DNA from 4 places in the Mangrovibacterium diazotrophicum genome. Region 1 is predicted to be linked to each of the others. Evidence: riboswitches for the same ligand, from Rfam matches in the RefSeq annotation. Region 1 holds a riboswitch; each other region holds the start of a gene.
What was found. Region 1 has a riboswitch for cobalamin ahead of BC643_RS03540 (sirohydrochlorin chelatase). Riboswitches for the same ligand answer to the same signal wherever they lie in the genome.

Region 1 (3,204 bases):
AACTCACATTAACTGACGGCGACAAGGTAATTTCGGATAATTTTTACTGGCGTAGTTTGGAAGAAGGAAATTACCAGGCGCTAAATAACTTGCCTAAAGTGAATTTAGAAAACAGTACTACCGTATCGAAATCGAACGAAGCCTGGTCGCTTACAACCATCTTGAAAAACACATCAGATACGCCGGCGCTCATGGTTCGGTTAAACGTGGTTGGTACAAAATCCGGAGAACGGATCCTTCCGACATTCTATAGTGATAATTATGTCTCGCTAATGCCTGGAGAAGAAAAAGAGATTACAGTGAATTTGAAAAATGAAGACACCAACGGAGAGGAACCGAAGGTTGAAATTACAGGATTTAATATTGCTCAAAAATAGATCTTAATAAATTACGGATGTAATAACATCCATCGGATCGGATTCGAATCGAACCATCCTAGCTTACAAAAAATGCCTATAAGTCATTGGACTATAGGCATTTTTTTTGTGCTTACAGATGGTTGATCATGACAGTCTCTCTATGTGCATAAAACGGTAAAACTAAACCATCTCAAAATACCGAAATGAGACACCTATGAGACTAACTTCCCCTACCTGCTATTCTTTGAAAAAAAGTAACTAATATGGGTAAACAACCTTATCGTTTTCTCAGACTTTATCATTAATTCGTTCCAGGAAAACCTAAGAATCAAAAAGAGGTAGAACACGAGCAAACTTATAGCGAACAATCTTCCCTCGCAGCTTCCTTATAGCAATTGCCATTTGATTTTTCCCCGTTTTAACAGATATTCCCAACCGATCAGCACATTCGCTGTATTTCAATCCTTCAAACCAACATAGAATGTAAACCGTCCGACACCTTAATTTTTTTGAATAAAGACCAGTCAACTGATTGTTTCGTTTAATTGTCAGTTAAATAGCAGCTATTGCAGATATCCGCATCTTATTATAAACAATAAAATAATTGCATTAATACACTTTTTCAAGCCCTTTTTTATATAGATTTGCCTCCAGTTGGTGGATTCCTCCAGTCACAGGAGGAGCCTTAATATGGGAATCCGGTGCTTCTTTTATAGAAAATTCCGGAGCTGTACCCGCAGCTGTAAGTCCATTAAATGTTTTTCGGGAATACTCTTGCCACTGTTCGGATTTGCCGAATGGGAAGGCCTCGAAAACGGACGAGCCAGAAGACCTGCCACAATTAATATTACAATGCTTTCGGGAATAAAAGCAAATGGACAACCAGGTTTGGAATTCATTTACTTACTTTTTTGTATAAGCTGAGAAGTACATTTCTAGCTATTTCCCAAGCATTGCTTTTGACTAGTTTTTAAAATTTAAATAGTAAAAAATGCAAAAGCAAGCTGTTGTTATTCTTGGTCATGGTAGTAAATCCATTCAGGCGGTTGAAGATTTCAACTTCATTGTTGCCTTGTTGAAAGAAAAAATGGATGGTCAGAACGTATTTGGCGCTCATATGGAGTTGGCTTCTCCATCTTTGGAAGAAGTTGTTGCCGAAATCGCTAAATCCGATGTCGTCCGGGTGGTGGTTATCCCCTACTTCCTGTTCAATGGCAATCACATCAAAGAAGACATTCCTGAAATTCTGGCTCAGCTGAAAGTGAAACACCCGCAATTAGATTTTCACTTTGGCAAGCCCATCGGCCGAGAACCTTTGATGGCCGAAATCATGTACCGAAAAGTACAGGAGATCGCCTGATGACTAAGAAAAGAGTCGCGTATCTCGGGCTTGGTATCTTCCTTCCGGGAGTGGCCAACAGCATGCATATTGCCGAAGGTTTTCTGCCTGCCTCATGGTGCATTGTCTGGTGGGCCGTTTACCTGGCGGTTCTCATCGCCGGCTTTTCCAGGCTCAAGCAAACAATTAGCGAGCATCCCAACGCCAAATTGCTTTTTGCAGCAGTTGCAGCCTATGTATTTATTCTGAGCTCGCTGAAGTTACCCTCGGTCGCCGGAAGCAGTTCACACTTAACCGGCATTGCGCTTGGTGCCTTGTTGTTTGGAGCGTCATGCATGTCGGTCGTTGGCCTAATCGTGTTGCTGTTTCAAGCATTGTTGCTCGCTCACGGCGGATTGACTACGCTTGGAGCAAATGGTTTTTCAATGGCCGTTTGCGGTGCTTTTTCGGCGGTGTGGGTTTTCCGCTTGCTGAAGGGAGTAAAAACTCCGCAATGGCTCGCTGTTGGTGGAGCATCATTTGTATCAAACCTGGTTATTTACAGCTGCACATCGGCGCAACTGGCCGTCGCATTTGCAGATTCAACGGCAGCATTTAATAGCAATCTGATCAAGTTTCTATCCATTTTTGCGGTAACCCAGTTGCCTTTGTCCATCATCGAATCGGTCTTTACCGTACTGGCCTTTCAATACATACAGCGAACCAATAAAGCAGAAATTCAAGAACTCAATCCGAATCTTTATGAAACGAAAAACAGTCATCTACCTGCTTAGCGGTTGTCTGCTGGTTTTGCTAATCCAATTTTTAGCAACCGATCTGTTTCCCAATTTTTCGGGAAGCGACGATCAGTCGGTTGAACTGATTCAGCAAATAGCCCCCCAGTATCAGCCATGGGCCAAGCATTTAATCGAGTTTAACCAGCCTTGGGCCGAGCCGGTGTTATTTGCTCTTCAGGCTATCATCGGGCTCAGTGTTATCGCTTATTTCGTTTGGAAGCAAAGCAAAAAGAAAGCTTAATGTGGATTACTGAGATCTATAAACACGATCACCGCTTGCAACAGCTGTCGCCTGCCGTTCGGGCTCTTTATTGGGCTCCGGCTATGGTTTTGGCCCTGGTGTCCGGTTCGGTCTATTTCGACTGGGCCATGTTTGCGCTGATCAATATTGGCTTATTGGGAATTACCCGGATTAGCTTGTCAAACTTGACTCGACTATACCGCATTCCGGTTGCCTTTATTCTGCCAGGATGTTTCGTGATTGCACTCGAAATTCCGGCTCAGCAAGCCTTCTTCACCGTCGGGCAATTGCCAATTGGCTTTTCATCAGGCGGATTACAACTGGCAAGCTTGCTGCTCAGTCGAAGTTTAGCGCTCATCAGCATTCTGTATTTCATCTTGCTGACGAACACGATTTCAGAATTGGCAGAACTAATGAGAAAGTGCCGGATTCCGGCCTTGTTCATCGATTTATTCGTGATCACATTCAAGTTTATAGAGAATCTTCGCC
Region 2 (3,204 bases), 2.5 Mb from region 1:
CCGAGAGCGGTTTTCAGGTTCCCAACCCACACTTCCTGGTCGCCATTCAATCCAATCTTTCACATCCATATAAAAACCACTGACTTTGATGTCTGACTGGAATGAAGCCGAGCAATATTGATACTGGAGTGCCAGCTCATAATTCATTCCTTTTTCCGGCTTCAAGTCAGCGTTACCAACTTCAGGCCAAAATCGGTCGTTAAAGGTGGGTATGCGATAGCTTTTCGCCAGATTACCGGTTAGTTTAAACGCCGAAACATCCGTAAGCAACAACCGGTACTCGGCTCCAAAAGAAGGTGTTAGAGGCGCTTTGAAATCAGTCACCAACTCCTGACGCAGGTTCAAGGTCAGCTTCAAGGTATTCAAAGGCAGGTAAAAAGACGATAGGTAGAAAGATGCTCGCTGTTCATAGTCGATATCATCCGACGAGTAAGCATATACATTCGGTTTGATGTAGGTATATTTTGCACCAAACTTGTAGCCAAAGTTAGCCTGCACATCCTGTTTGGCCTCCACCTCTGCGATCAGCCGATTTGTTCCGATTTTCTGCAATTCATTTGAATTGTACAGCTGCATGTCATGCACAAAACCCAAGCCTCCTTTATATTGAAGGGCGTGTTTCCGGTTCTCATATTCCGACCAGATGCGGATGTGTTTATTATCCAGCGTCTCTCCTGCTGCATTTAATGGATGTTCACTCATCAGGGCCTGTACCTGGTGCCAGTCGTGTTCCAGCCAAACCGCCGTTTTCCACCATTCTTTCGCATTAAACCGGTAATTCAGTTCCTGTATCATTCCCATGTTCTCGATCATCGCATTTTGCTGGTCAAACTTTTTCCCATCGCTAGGCCGTGTAAACGGAAAGTCGTTCTTTAGCATGTGATAGTACAACCGTGTAACCGACTCAAACTTGCCATTTCCAACAAACACCTTGGCCCCATACAATTGCTCACCAAACGATCCTTGCGAAACAGTTGCTTTTACGCGGGCACCATCCGTCCAATCGTTGCTCAGGCCCAGGTAAACAGCACCACCAATCGAACCGGAACCGTTCACCGCCGAGGATGATCCGTACTGCAAATCAATACCATCGAACAAGTAGACCGGCACACTCGAAAAATCGGAATGCCCCAGCGTCAGTGAGTTGATGTTGATACCCCCAAAGTTCACTGAGGTGTGATCCGCAGCAGTTCCGCGAATCCGGATTGTTGACAAACCACCTGCATTTGACTTCAGATAAATCGGCGTGAATTGCATCAATAATTGATCGAGGGCCCCCGATTGGGCAGTTTCAATTTGATCAGTGGGGATGGACTCCACCTTTGCACCAGCCTGGTACTTTTTGTAAGGGGCATAGGTCGCCACCTCGTGTAAGAGAACAGAATCGGCCAATTGCTCTTCCTGGGCAAACAAACTACCCGATAAAAAAGCCAACAAACCAAAAGATAGAACAAACCTTCTCATTTCTTTTTTCAGAATATGAGCTTAGGATAAAATTGTGAAAAATACCTGATTATACTATTTCACCAGCTTTATTCCCGAAGCTATTGTTAATACTTAAAAAGATTATGGCAGGTCTTCTGGCTCACCTCTCTTTCTGATGCCTTCCCGTCTCGCTTGTTTGGAAACAGTGGCAGGGGTTTCAGAAAGATTACCGAGGTTTACAGCTGCGGGTACAGCTCCGGATTTACACCGGATTCCCTTTTCATCCGGATCCGACAACTGCCGGATCGCTGGAACCAAATCCGCGACAAAAGTAGGAATTATTTTTGTCGGACTTCATGAAGTCCTTAAAATTCCTTAAAAATTCAAGTTCTGCTAACGATCACCAATCACCGGAAAGACCATCCGTCAGTGCTCTGTTGTAAACATCCAAATCGAAGCTGTATAGATAAGGTGCCTTGTAGGCAACACCTGTCCGGCGTTCGGGCAATCGCTTCACAATTTTGTAGCTTAATATTTTACGTTGGAAGTTGCGACGATCGAGTTCACGTCCCAAAATCGTTTCGTAGAGCTTTTGCAGCTCGGGCATGGTAAATTTCTCGGGCAGCAAGTTGTAACCAATTGGTTGATAGCGCAACTGCAAACGAAGCGTTTCCAATGCCGCTTCCAAAATTTCGTTGTGATCCATCATCAGTGAGCAAACTTCCTCAACGTTCTTCCATTCGCATTTCGACGAATACAAATCAGGCTGCGGGTTGACTTTCGAAAACTCGATCAATGCATAAAAACCAACCGACAAAAAGCGTTGATTTAACCAATCGAAGTTCTCCATGCTGATGCCTGCTTTCTGCATCGAATCGGGTTTGAAGCCGGGGTTTTTCCGCTCCGGATCGCTGAATACACGGAATTGTGTCAGGAAGATTTCGTCGACTCCGGTTCGTTCCTGCAGAATGCGGGTAGCTGCCTCCTCAAGTGTTTCTTTGTGGCGAACAAATCCGCCCGGTAATGCCCACTCTTCGAAGAAGTTTGACTCGAGCAACAACACTTTCAACTGGTTTTCGTGAAATCCGAAAACCACACAGTCAATCGATAAATGAGACAGGTATTCTGAAGAAGGAGAATTCAGGTTGATTTCGCTTTTGATAGTCATGCTAGTTAAATAATTTAGCTCAAATTAAACATTTTCAGCAGACTTCTCAAAGATTGTGTCACTGAAACATCATTTAACGATTCTTCATCATTTTCTCGCTAACCAAAAAGATCACCGGTTTATTGGAATACGGGTTGATTCGGGTGATTACCGGGGTCTTGTAAACCTCTTCGATCGTTTCGAAAGTAAGTACATTTTCCGGTTTTCCTTGCAGAAATATTTTCCCCTCCCGGAACATAATTAACTGATCGCAGTACTCGGAAGCCAAATTGAGATCGTGAACAACCATCAAAACTGTTAATCCCATTTCGTCATTCAACCGTTGAAGCAAATTCAGAATGCGTACCTGGTGGGTAATATCGAGGTGGGATGTTGGTTCATCAAGCAAAAGCAACTCCGGTTCCTGTGTTAATGCCCGGGCAATGGCTGCACGTTGTTGCTCACCGCCACTGAGCTCGGTCATCAGCTTGTCTTTGTGCTTCAAAACACCGGTCAACTCCATGTATTTTTGAGCCAGCTCGTAGTCTCGTTTCGTCTCGAAAAACTGAAATCGTGAATGATACGGCATGCGCCCCATCAGCACGTAATCCTCGACAGTGATTTGCCCGGCA
Region 3 (3,204 bases), 1.9 Mb from region 1:
GTTTAAGCTCTTTCACCGCCTGGCTAACGATCTCGGCATGAAGTACGTCCGCAAAAATCAGATCACTTTCAGCAACAAACTGTTTTTCCTGCTGGTAATAACGGGAGTACGGAAACACCCGCACTTCAATCGGCTTTCCATCCTTCGTTGCAACCTTAATCGCCTCCGCAGCCCGCTCTCCAAGCTGCGTGTACGAGTCGGACAGCAGCAGCGACACCCGCAACGGCTTTGCTTCGGCCACAGTGCGACTGCTAAAAGCAAGTTGCAACAGCATAGCGAGCAGTAAAATCGTGTATTTTGTTTTATTCGTTCTCAGGCACATAAATAACCTTTCCATTTTCGAGTTGGTAAGCCGTTCCCAAGCGGAGCCCTTTTCCCTCGGCTTCCTGCGGGGTGACTTTCTCAATTTTCACATCTTTTCCTTTCTTGGTGATGATCTGCATCTCGCCATTGGCGCCTTTCTTGGTAATCGTCACTTCCGAATTTGGGTCGAACATGTCGACCATATTGAAGGCCATGAACAAAGCGAAAATGAGCGCGACGATAAAGACCACACTGGCATCGAACAGGTTGGCAACACCGCTCATTGGGTCGTCGTCCAGCCCGTCTTCCGCCCTCTGCGTTTGTCTGTTTAATATGCGCATGCTTAGTTGAATTGATTGTGTTTAACTTCCGATGATTGTTTCCCCTGAAAGTGACCATGCGCCTTCAGGTTGAGCAGCGCTTTCTCGGCAACAACCTCGCAATGCAGGCGGTCGGCGTTGTACCAGTTCTGCCGGATCATCACCAGCACATAGGCAACCAATCCGCAAGCCAGACCGATGATGGTTGTGGTGAAGGCCGTAACCATGTTCACCGACATGACCATCATATCGCCCTGCGACAGCGATGCCAATGCCGTTCCCATCGGAATCAGGGTTCCCATCAGCCCCAGCGTCGGACCGGCTTTGATGGCCAGCCGCAGTAATTTCAACGAATGATTCTGCTTCATTTCCCACAGGCGCAGGTACTGCACGACTTCAATCTCGGCCAGCTCGACGCCGGGCTTCGATGCAAAAATCAACTCCAGTTGTTGGTTGAAACTGGCACCGGCTTCGAATGTCTTCGAACGGCGTACACGATAAAGGCGCAGGCTCTGCCCCGCCTGAAAAATGAGCCACAGGCCGCAAAGCACAATGCAGATCATTACAGGCACCAACAGCAATGTGGACGCCTGGTATAAAAGAGATTCCAGAAATTTCATCTATGATTTGTTTTGAGGTGTTTTTAAATAACCAAGGAGGAAGACAAGCAGCAAAATGCCCGAAAGGATCCAACCATTCACGGTTTCGTAAGCTGTGGAGATCGGTTCCAGATCCGGTTTCTGATCGGCTCCGGCGAAAAGTTGCAGCGTTTCCGTGAATTGAAAAGCGGCCAAAATAAAAAGCAGAATGAGCGCAACCCGTAGCAATTGCAACTTCTTATTCCGAACCAGCACAAGCGCCAGCGCCGCTGTCAACACAAGCACAATTAACTGCCACATCAACGCCCGGACCTCCCGCTCCATTCCCATTTTCACCAGGTAAGTACCCAGAAAAACGGCGTAGTAAATCGTACTTCCAAGCGTCGCGTAGGCCGAAGCTCGTCCCAGTTGCCAAGCCGTCAAAATTGCCAGCACCAAAAAAGGAGCCGAAACCACAAATGCCGGAATTCCTTCTTGAAACAAGATAGTTGCACCGAGGAAAAACAAGCTCAAGAGCGTCCAGCCAAATGCGGACCAAAGTGCCGTGCCTCGTTTTATCACAAGCGTATTCAAATTGCTGCAACCAGCAACAATACCAATGACGGTTAGAGCATCGATGCCCAAATTCAAATTGTTGATCATGTCCTGTTTGTTCGTTTCAAATCACACAAACAACAATATTCCGTCTATCAGAAAGTATAAAATTGGTTTCTGTTACAGCTGCTCTAACTCCCGAAAGCGTGGAATACTGTCGTCGTTTATGGCAGGTCTTCTGGCTTGTTCCGTTCAAAAAAGCCTTCCCGTTTCATTGGAGTTGAAACAGTGGCATCTTTTTTTTGAACACAAATGGAACTTACAGCTGCGGGTACAGCTCCGGAATTCCGGGATTTTTCATCACCGGGCACCGGATTCCCTTTTCATCCGAAACTCGTGAAAGATTCGGGAACCATAACGGCACAAAAATAGAAATTCTGGATTCTAATGGAGAAACAAAATTGAATTCGTGGGAAAATTTAAGATAACCCGCCTATTTTGAAACCGAGGAACTGACGGTCATTGCAGGTGAATTTTTCAAGCTTTGCAGGACGACACAGTAGCGCTCTGTCAGCTCAACCAGCTTCGATACTTTCTCCGGATCGGCAGTTGTATCCAAGTCGAAAAACAACCGGATACCGGAAAAACCAACCGGAGCCTCTTTCGAAACACCAAGCGTTCCCCGGAAATCGAGATCGCCTTCTGCCCGCACAACCGCATCCTTCAGCTCTACACCAATGGCTGTCGCCACGGCATTCAGCGTTACTCCGGCACAGGCAGCCAAAGCCTCGAGCAACATATCGCCCGAACAAACAGCCATTCCATTCCCTCCCGTTGCCGGGTGCAATCCGGCGGTTACCAACGCTTTCCCCGTCTCCACACGGCAACTAATGCCATCGGCCAATCGAGCCTGCGCTTTCAAGGTAACCATCGCGGTATCTGGCTCTTCTTTGTATTTTGTTTTCAAAGGCGACTGCAGCCTTCTCAATTCTTCTGCATCCATAATGGTTTAGTTGTTTCAGTTTGACTAAAATGAAACCGGAACCTATAAAAGGCTCCGGCCAATCTCACTCACATCCTCATCAATACAAAACGCCTATGGTTTAATATTTTGATTCATATGAAACGTGTTGTGCGGGTCGTATTTTGCTTTAAGCTTTGCCAATCGCTCGTAGTTGACACCGTAAGCTGCTTTAATCCGGTCGTTTTCTTCTTCGGTCATAAAGTTCACGTAAGCCCCTCCCGACGCAAACGGAGCTGATGCTTTGAAGAAATTGCGGGACCAGGAGACACACTTTTCATCTTCGCTTTGGGTTTCCCACCGGCCGTGAACATTCATAACAAACTTCATGTCGCGGGCACTGTAGGCCGTGGCATCAGCAGGAACTTCGTTCATTTTACCTCCGACGACCCCGATAAAGATCTCGCAGTGCGGCGATGGTAGTTTG
Region 4 (3,204 bases), 2.5 Mb from region 1:
GCTTTCAGGCTGTCAATCTCGTGATAGCCGTACAATTCAGGGCGTTTCATAAAGTGGCAATAGGTCACTTTAAACCCCTGCCCCAACGCCCGAGCACCCAAACCAACCGAGCAGGTCGTTTTCCCCTTCCCAGTTCCGGTGTATATGTGAACAAGTCCTTTTTTCATTCTTAATTTATTTAGTGTTGAGTCGTGAGACACGAGTAATAAGACTTCTTTTCTCATTTAAACACAGAGTATCCAATGCGTTGAAGTGAAACGACCACTGAAACTGCGACTTTCTCACTCACGACTCAATACTCGTGTCTCACGACTTTTTAATTATAAATCAGTCCAATCATTTGCTCCAGCGCATCAACGAAATCGAGCGGCGTGGGGCTGCATGTTTTTTCAGAATCGAGTACAAAAATTTTCTTGTTTTTCACCGCATTGAGGCTCTTGTAGCTCTCCCACTTGTCCTTCTCATCGGCGCTGAGTGAGCCCATCAGAATGACAAAAATGACATCAGGATTGCGTACCAACACACCTTCGCGGGTGATGCTTCCTATTTCCAGGTCACCGGCAATGTTCTCGCAAGCCGAGAAGTCGATAAAGTCCTGCATAAAGGTATTTGGAACCACCGTAAACAGCGGATTGGCACCAATCTGCATAAACACCCGTGGCTTGTGATCAGTCTTTGGAACTGTAGCCATCACCTTTGCCAAGCGTGCCCGCGACTCTTTCACCAACTTTTCAGCCAGTTCTTTTCGGCCTATCTTTTCACCCAAACGAAGTAAATATTGACACATCTCCTCGTACGATTTCGGATAAGGGAAATACATGGTTTCTACGCCAAGTTTCTCAAAAGTCCGTGTCGTTTCGGGGCTGGTCAGCGAACTGGTCAATACCAAGTCCGGCTTAAGCATCATGGCTTTCTCCAGGTTCACTTTTACGGCCGAGGCCACCACTTCAGCATCATCCGGATCCTGCAAGGTGCAGAAACTGGTACAGCCTACCAACAGATCTTCGGCGCCCAACATGTACAGACTTTTGGTCAGCGAGGGAGCCAGCGAGATAATGCGCTTAGGCGTCTGCGCCTGCCCCGACAACACCAAAAGGGCAAATAACAGGGATAAATAAAATTTCAATTTCTTCATTAATTCAAGGGTAAATACCAGTGGTTTTTATCGAAATAAGACTGTCCGTGTTTTACGGATACACGATGCCGAAAGATTGGACCGTCGATCACAAAGCTGTGAAACTCGCCATTCTCGGCACAAATGTCCACGCCCTCCATCGCCTCCAGCTCAGCAATCATCTGCGCGTCGAAAATTCGGCCCAGATATGATTGCGGCAGCGGTTCATTCCGCACAGCAACCACCAGCGGCTGATAGCCTTCCAATAACAGTTCGCGTGCCAAACCATTGGTCGTGTTACCCCAAATCGGGAAAATGGCTGCGATACCCATTTCGCTGCAAACACGTTCAATCCAGGTTCGATGCTCCATCAGGTAGATGTCCCCAAAAACAACACCTTCCAGACGCTCAGCTTTCAGTTCGGCAATGGCTGCTTTGAAATCTTTTTCGTACTCGCCGTTGCGCGTTTCGGGTTGGATGAGACGCAAACCCAAAGCATCGGCCTGCCGCTGGATGAGTTCTTTTTTCAGCCCGTGTGAACGGGATAACTGCGAATCGCGGTCGCACATGTTCAGCAAGCCCATCACCCGGTGGCTTCCTGATTTGAGCGTACGATGCAAAGCCAACATACAGTCCTTGCCGCCGCTCCATGAAACAAATACATTCATTTCGCTTGAATCGATTATGATCCGGGGATAGATAGAGATGGAATGTGTATTCCAACGATCTTGTTCCCCGAAGATCCGGTTAATACTTGTTGTTTGCGGCAGGTCTTCTGGCTCACCTCCTTTCTGCGGCCTTCCCATCCCGATTGCAATCGGAACAGTGGCGATGGTACAGAAAGTATTACGAGGTTTACAGCAGCGGGGACTGCTCCGGATTCGCACCGGATTCCCTTATTAAGGCAGCTGCTTCTTGCTAAATGAAAGCAGCAAAGCCACCGAAAACTGGCTCAAAAGTAGGAAAATTAGTGGAAGAATGTCGAAAGTGCCGTTCAATTAAGTGATCAGTTACAGTAAACAGTGTTCAATCTGACGTGGACAGTTTTCGGTCAACAATTGACGGCTTTGAACCCTATTCCAAGATTTCAAAAAATTCCGAAATGAATTCAGAATGACATCTCAAACTTTCCGGATATTCCTCCGTTGCGCAAAATGATTATCGATTTTGAGATCGTTTTATCAAACTGAGAAACAGAAGCGATGATGCCAAAACAAACATCTACTGATTATGTGCGACTTACGCATGATGCTACTTTTCGGCACACAAATTGGTTTTAAAAGGACAGTTGCAACATAGCATGAGATCTTCGAACGAGAAGAGAAAAGGAAACAAGATTGAATAAAGTTTAGAAAGATTAAGCCATGATCAGAAAACATGTCAGCAACATATTTATCGCTTTAGCCATGTTACTTGCTGTAATTGCCGGCGGAGTTTATTTTATGCTCTATGCCATTTTTTCGAGCCCTTACAGCAGGGTACAGGCAAAGCCCATTGAAGTTTGAATTCTGAAAAGAACAAAGATATCCCTTACCTCGAATAATTGCGTTAAACAAGTCGAAAGCCGCTCCTGCCACTCAGGACGGCTTTTCTTTTTTTTACCGTTTGTGCTTATTCGAATTCCAGCTCGCCGCTTTTTACTTTTTCACGTTGGCGGAATCCGAGGTTGTCGAGGAAAACGATGATGTTTTGAGATTCGGCTTCCTGCACGTCGTAATTTTGGTCGGCGTAGCGGGTAACTACCTGGTAAGCCGAATATTTTTTCTGCAGTTCCACAAACCGTCGAATCTTATCCCAATTCACATGATTTTTGAAACGTCCCAGCTTGAAGTAAGGGTAGCCGGGCGTAAAGAAATAGCAGGATAGGTGCCCGTCGGGCTCTTCAATAAGGTTTAAACGCAGCTTTTTATCACCACTGAAGGTTTGCCAGCGATGTAAAAACACGAGCGTACCGGAAGCATTGCACTTTGACTCAATTTCGAGGTAAAACACCAAAGGTTCCATGTCGGGATCATCCGGTACATCTACCGAAACGCCGATCCATCCTTTGAAATACTTGTCGATAAACTCCTGGTTGTATAAATCTGCAC

Region 2: linked by a shared signal. The riboswitch ahead of BC643_RS13195 (TonB-dependent receptor plug domain-containing protein) and the one ahead of BC643_RS03540 (sirohydrochlorin chelatase) in region 1 are both predicted to bind cobalamin.
Region 3: linked by a shared signal. The riboswitch ahead of BC643_RS11225 (hypothetical protein) and the one ahead of BC643_RS03540 (sirohydrochlorin chelatase) in region 1 are both predicted to bind cobalamin.
Region 4: linked by a shared signal. The riboswitch ahead of BC643_RS13165 (Dph6-related ATP pyrophosphatase) and the one ahead of BC643_RS03540 (sirohydrochlorin chelatase) in region 1 are both predicted to bind cobalamin.

Annotation. Positions count from the first base shown of each region.
Region 1 is NZ_RAPN01000001.1:897,242-900,445, forward strand. Features, by position in the region: gene BC643_RS03530 (glycosyl hydrolase 2 galactose-binding domain-containing protein) at 1-377, shown strand, start outside; gene BC643_RS23720 (sigma factor-like helix-turn-helix DNA-binding protein) at 681-887, opposite strand; cobalamin riboswitch at 998-1,213, shown strand; gene BC643_RS03540 (sirohydrochlorin chelatase) at 1,351-1,719, shown strand; gene BC643_RS03545 (energy-coupling factor ABC transporter permease) at 1,719-2,471, shown strand; gene BC643_RS03550 (energy-coupling factor ABC transporter substrate-binding protein) at 2,440-2,715, shown strand; gene BC643_RS03555 (energy-coupling factor transporter transmembrane component T family protein) at 2,715-3,204, shown strand, end outside.
Region 2 is NZ_RAPN01000001.1:3,355,123-3,358,326, reverse strand. Features, by position in the region: gene BC643_RS13195 (TonB-dependent receptor plug domain-containing protein) at 1-1,464, opposite strand, end outside; cobalamin riboswitch at 1,554-1,759, opposite strand; gene BC643_RS13190 (NUDIX hydrolase) at 1,826-2,593, opposite strand; gene BC643_RS13185 (ABC transporter ATP-binding protein) at 2,667-3,204, opposite strand, start outside.
Region 3 is NZ_RAPN01000001.1:2,841,297-2,844,500, forward strand. Features, by position in the region: gene BC643_RS11210 (cobaltochelatase subunit CobN) at 1-337, opposite strand, end outside; gene BC643_RS11215 (DUF2149 domain-containing protein) at 303-644, opposite strand; gene BC643_RS11220 (MotA/TolQ/ExbB proton channel family protein) at 647-1,243, opposite strand; gene BC643_RS11225 (hypothetical protein) at 1,244-1,864, opposite strand; cobalamin riboswitch at 1,968-2,187, opposite strand; gene BC643_RS11230 (OsmC family protein) at 2,250-2,759, opposite strand; gene BC643_RS11235 (FAD-binding oxidoreductase) at 2,853-3,204, opposite strand, start outside.
Region 4 is NZ_RAPN01000001.1:3,350,159-3,353,362, reverse strand. Features, by position in the region: gene BC643_RS13175 (cob(I)yrinic acid a,c-diamide adenosyltransferase) at 1-167, opposite strand, end outside; gene BC643_RS13170 (ABC transporter substrate-binding protein) at 317-1,135, opposite strand; gene BC643_RS13165 (Dph6-related ATP pyrophosphatase) at 1,135-1,782, opposite strand; cobalamin riboswitch at 1,863-2,074, opposite strand; gene BC643_RS23400 (hypothetical protein) at 2,479-2,619, shown strand; gene BC643_RS13160 (hypothetical protein) at 2,726-3,204, opposite strand, start outside.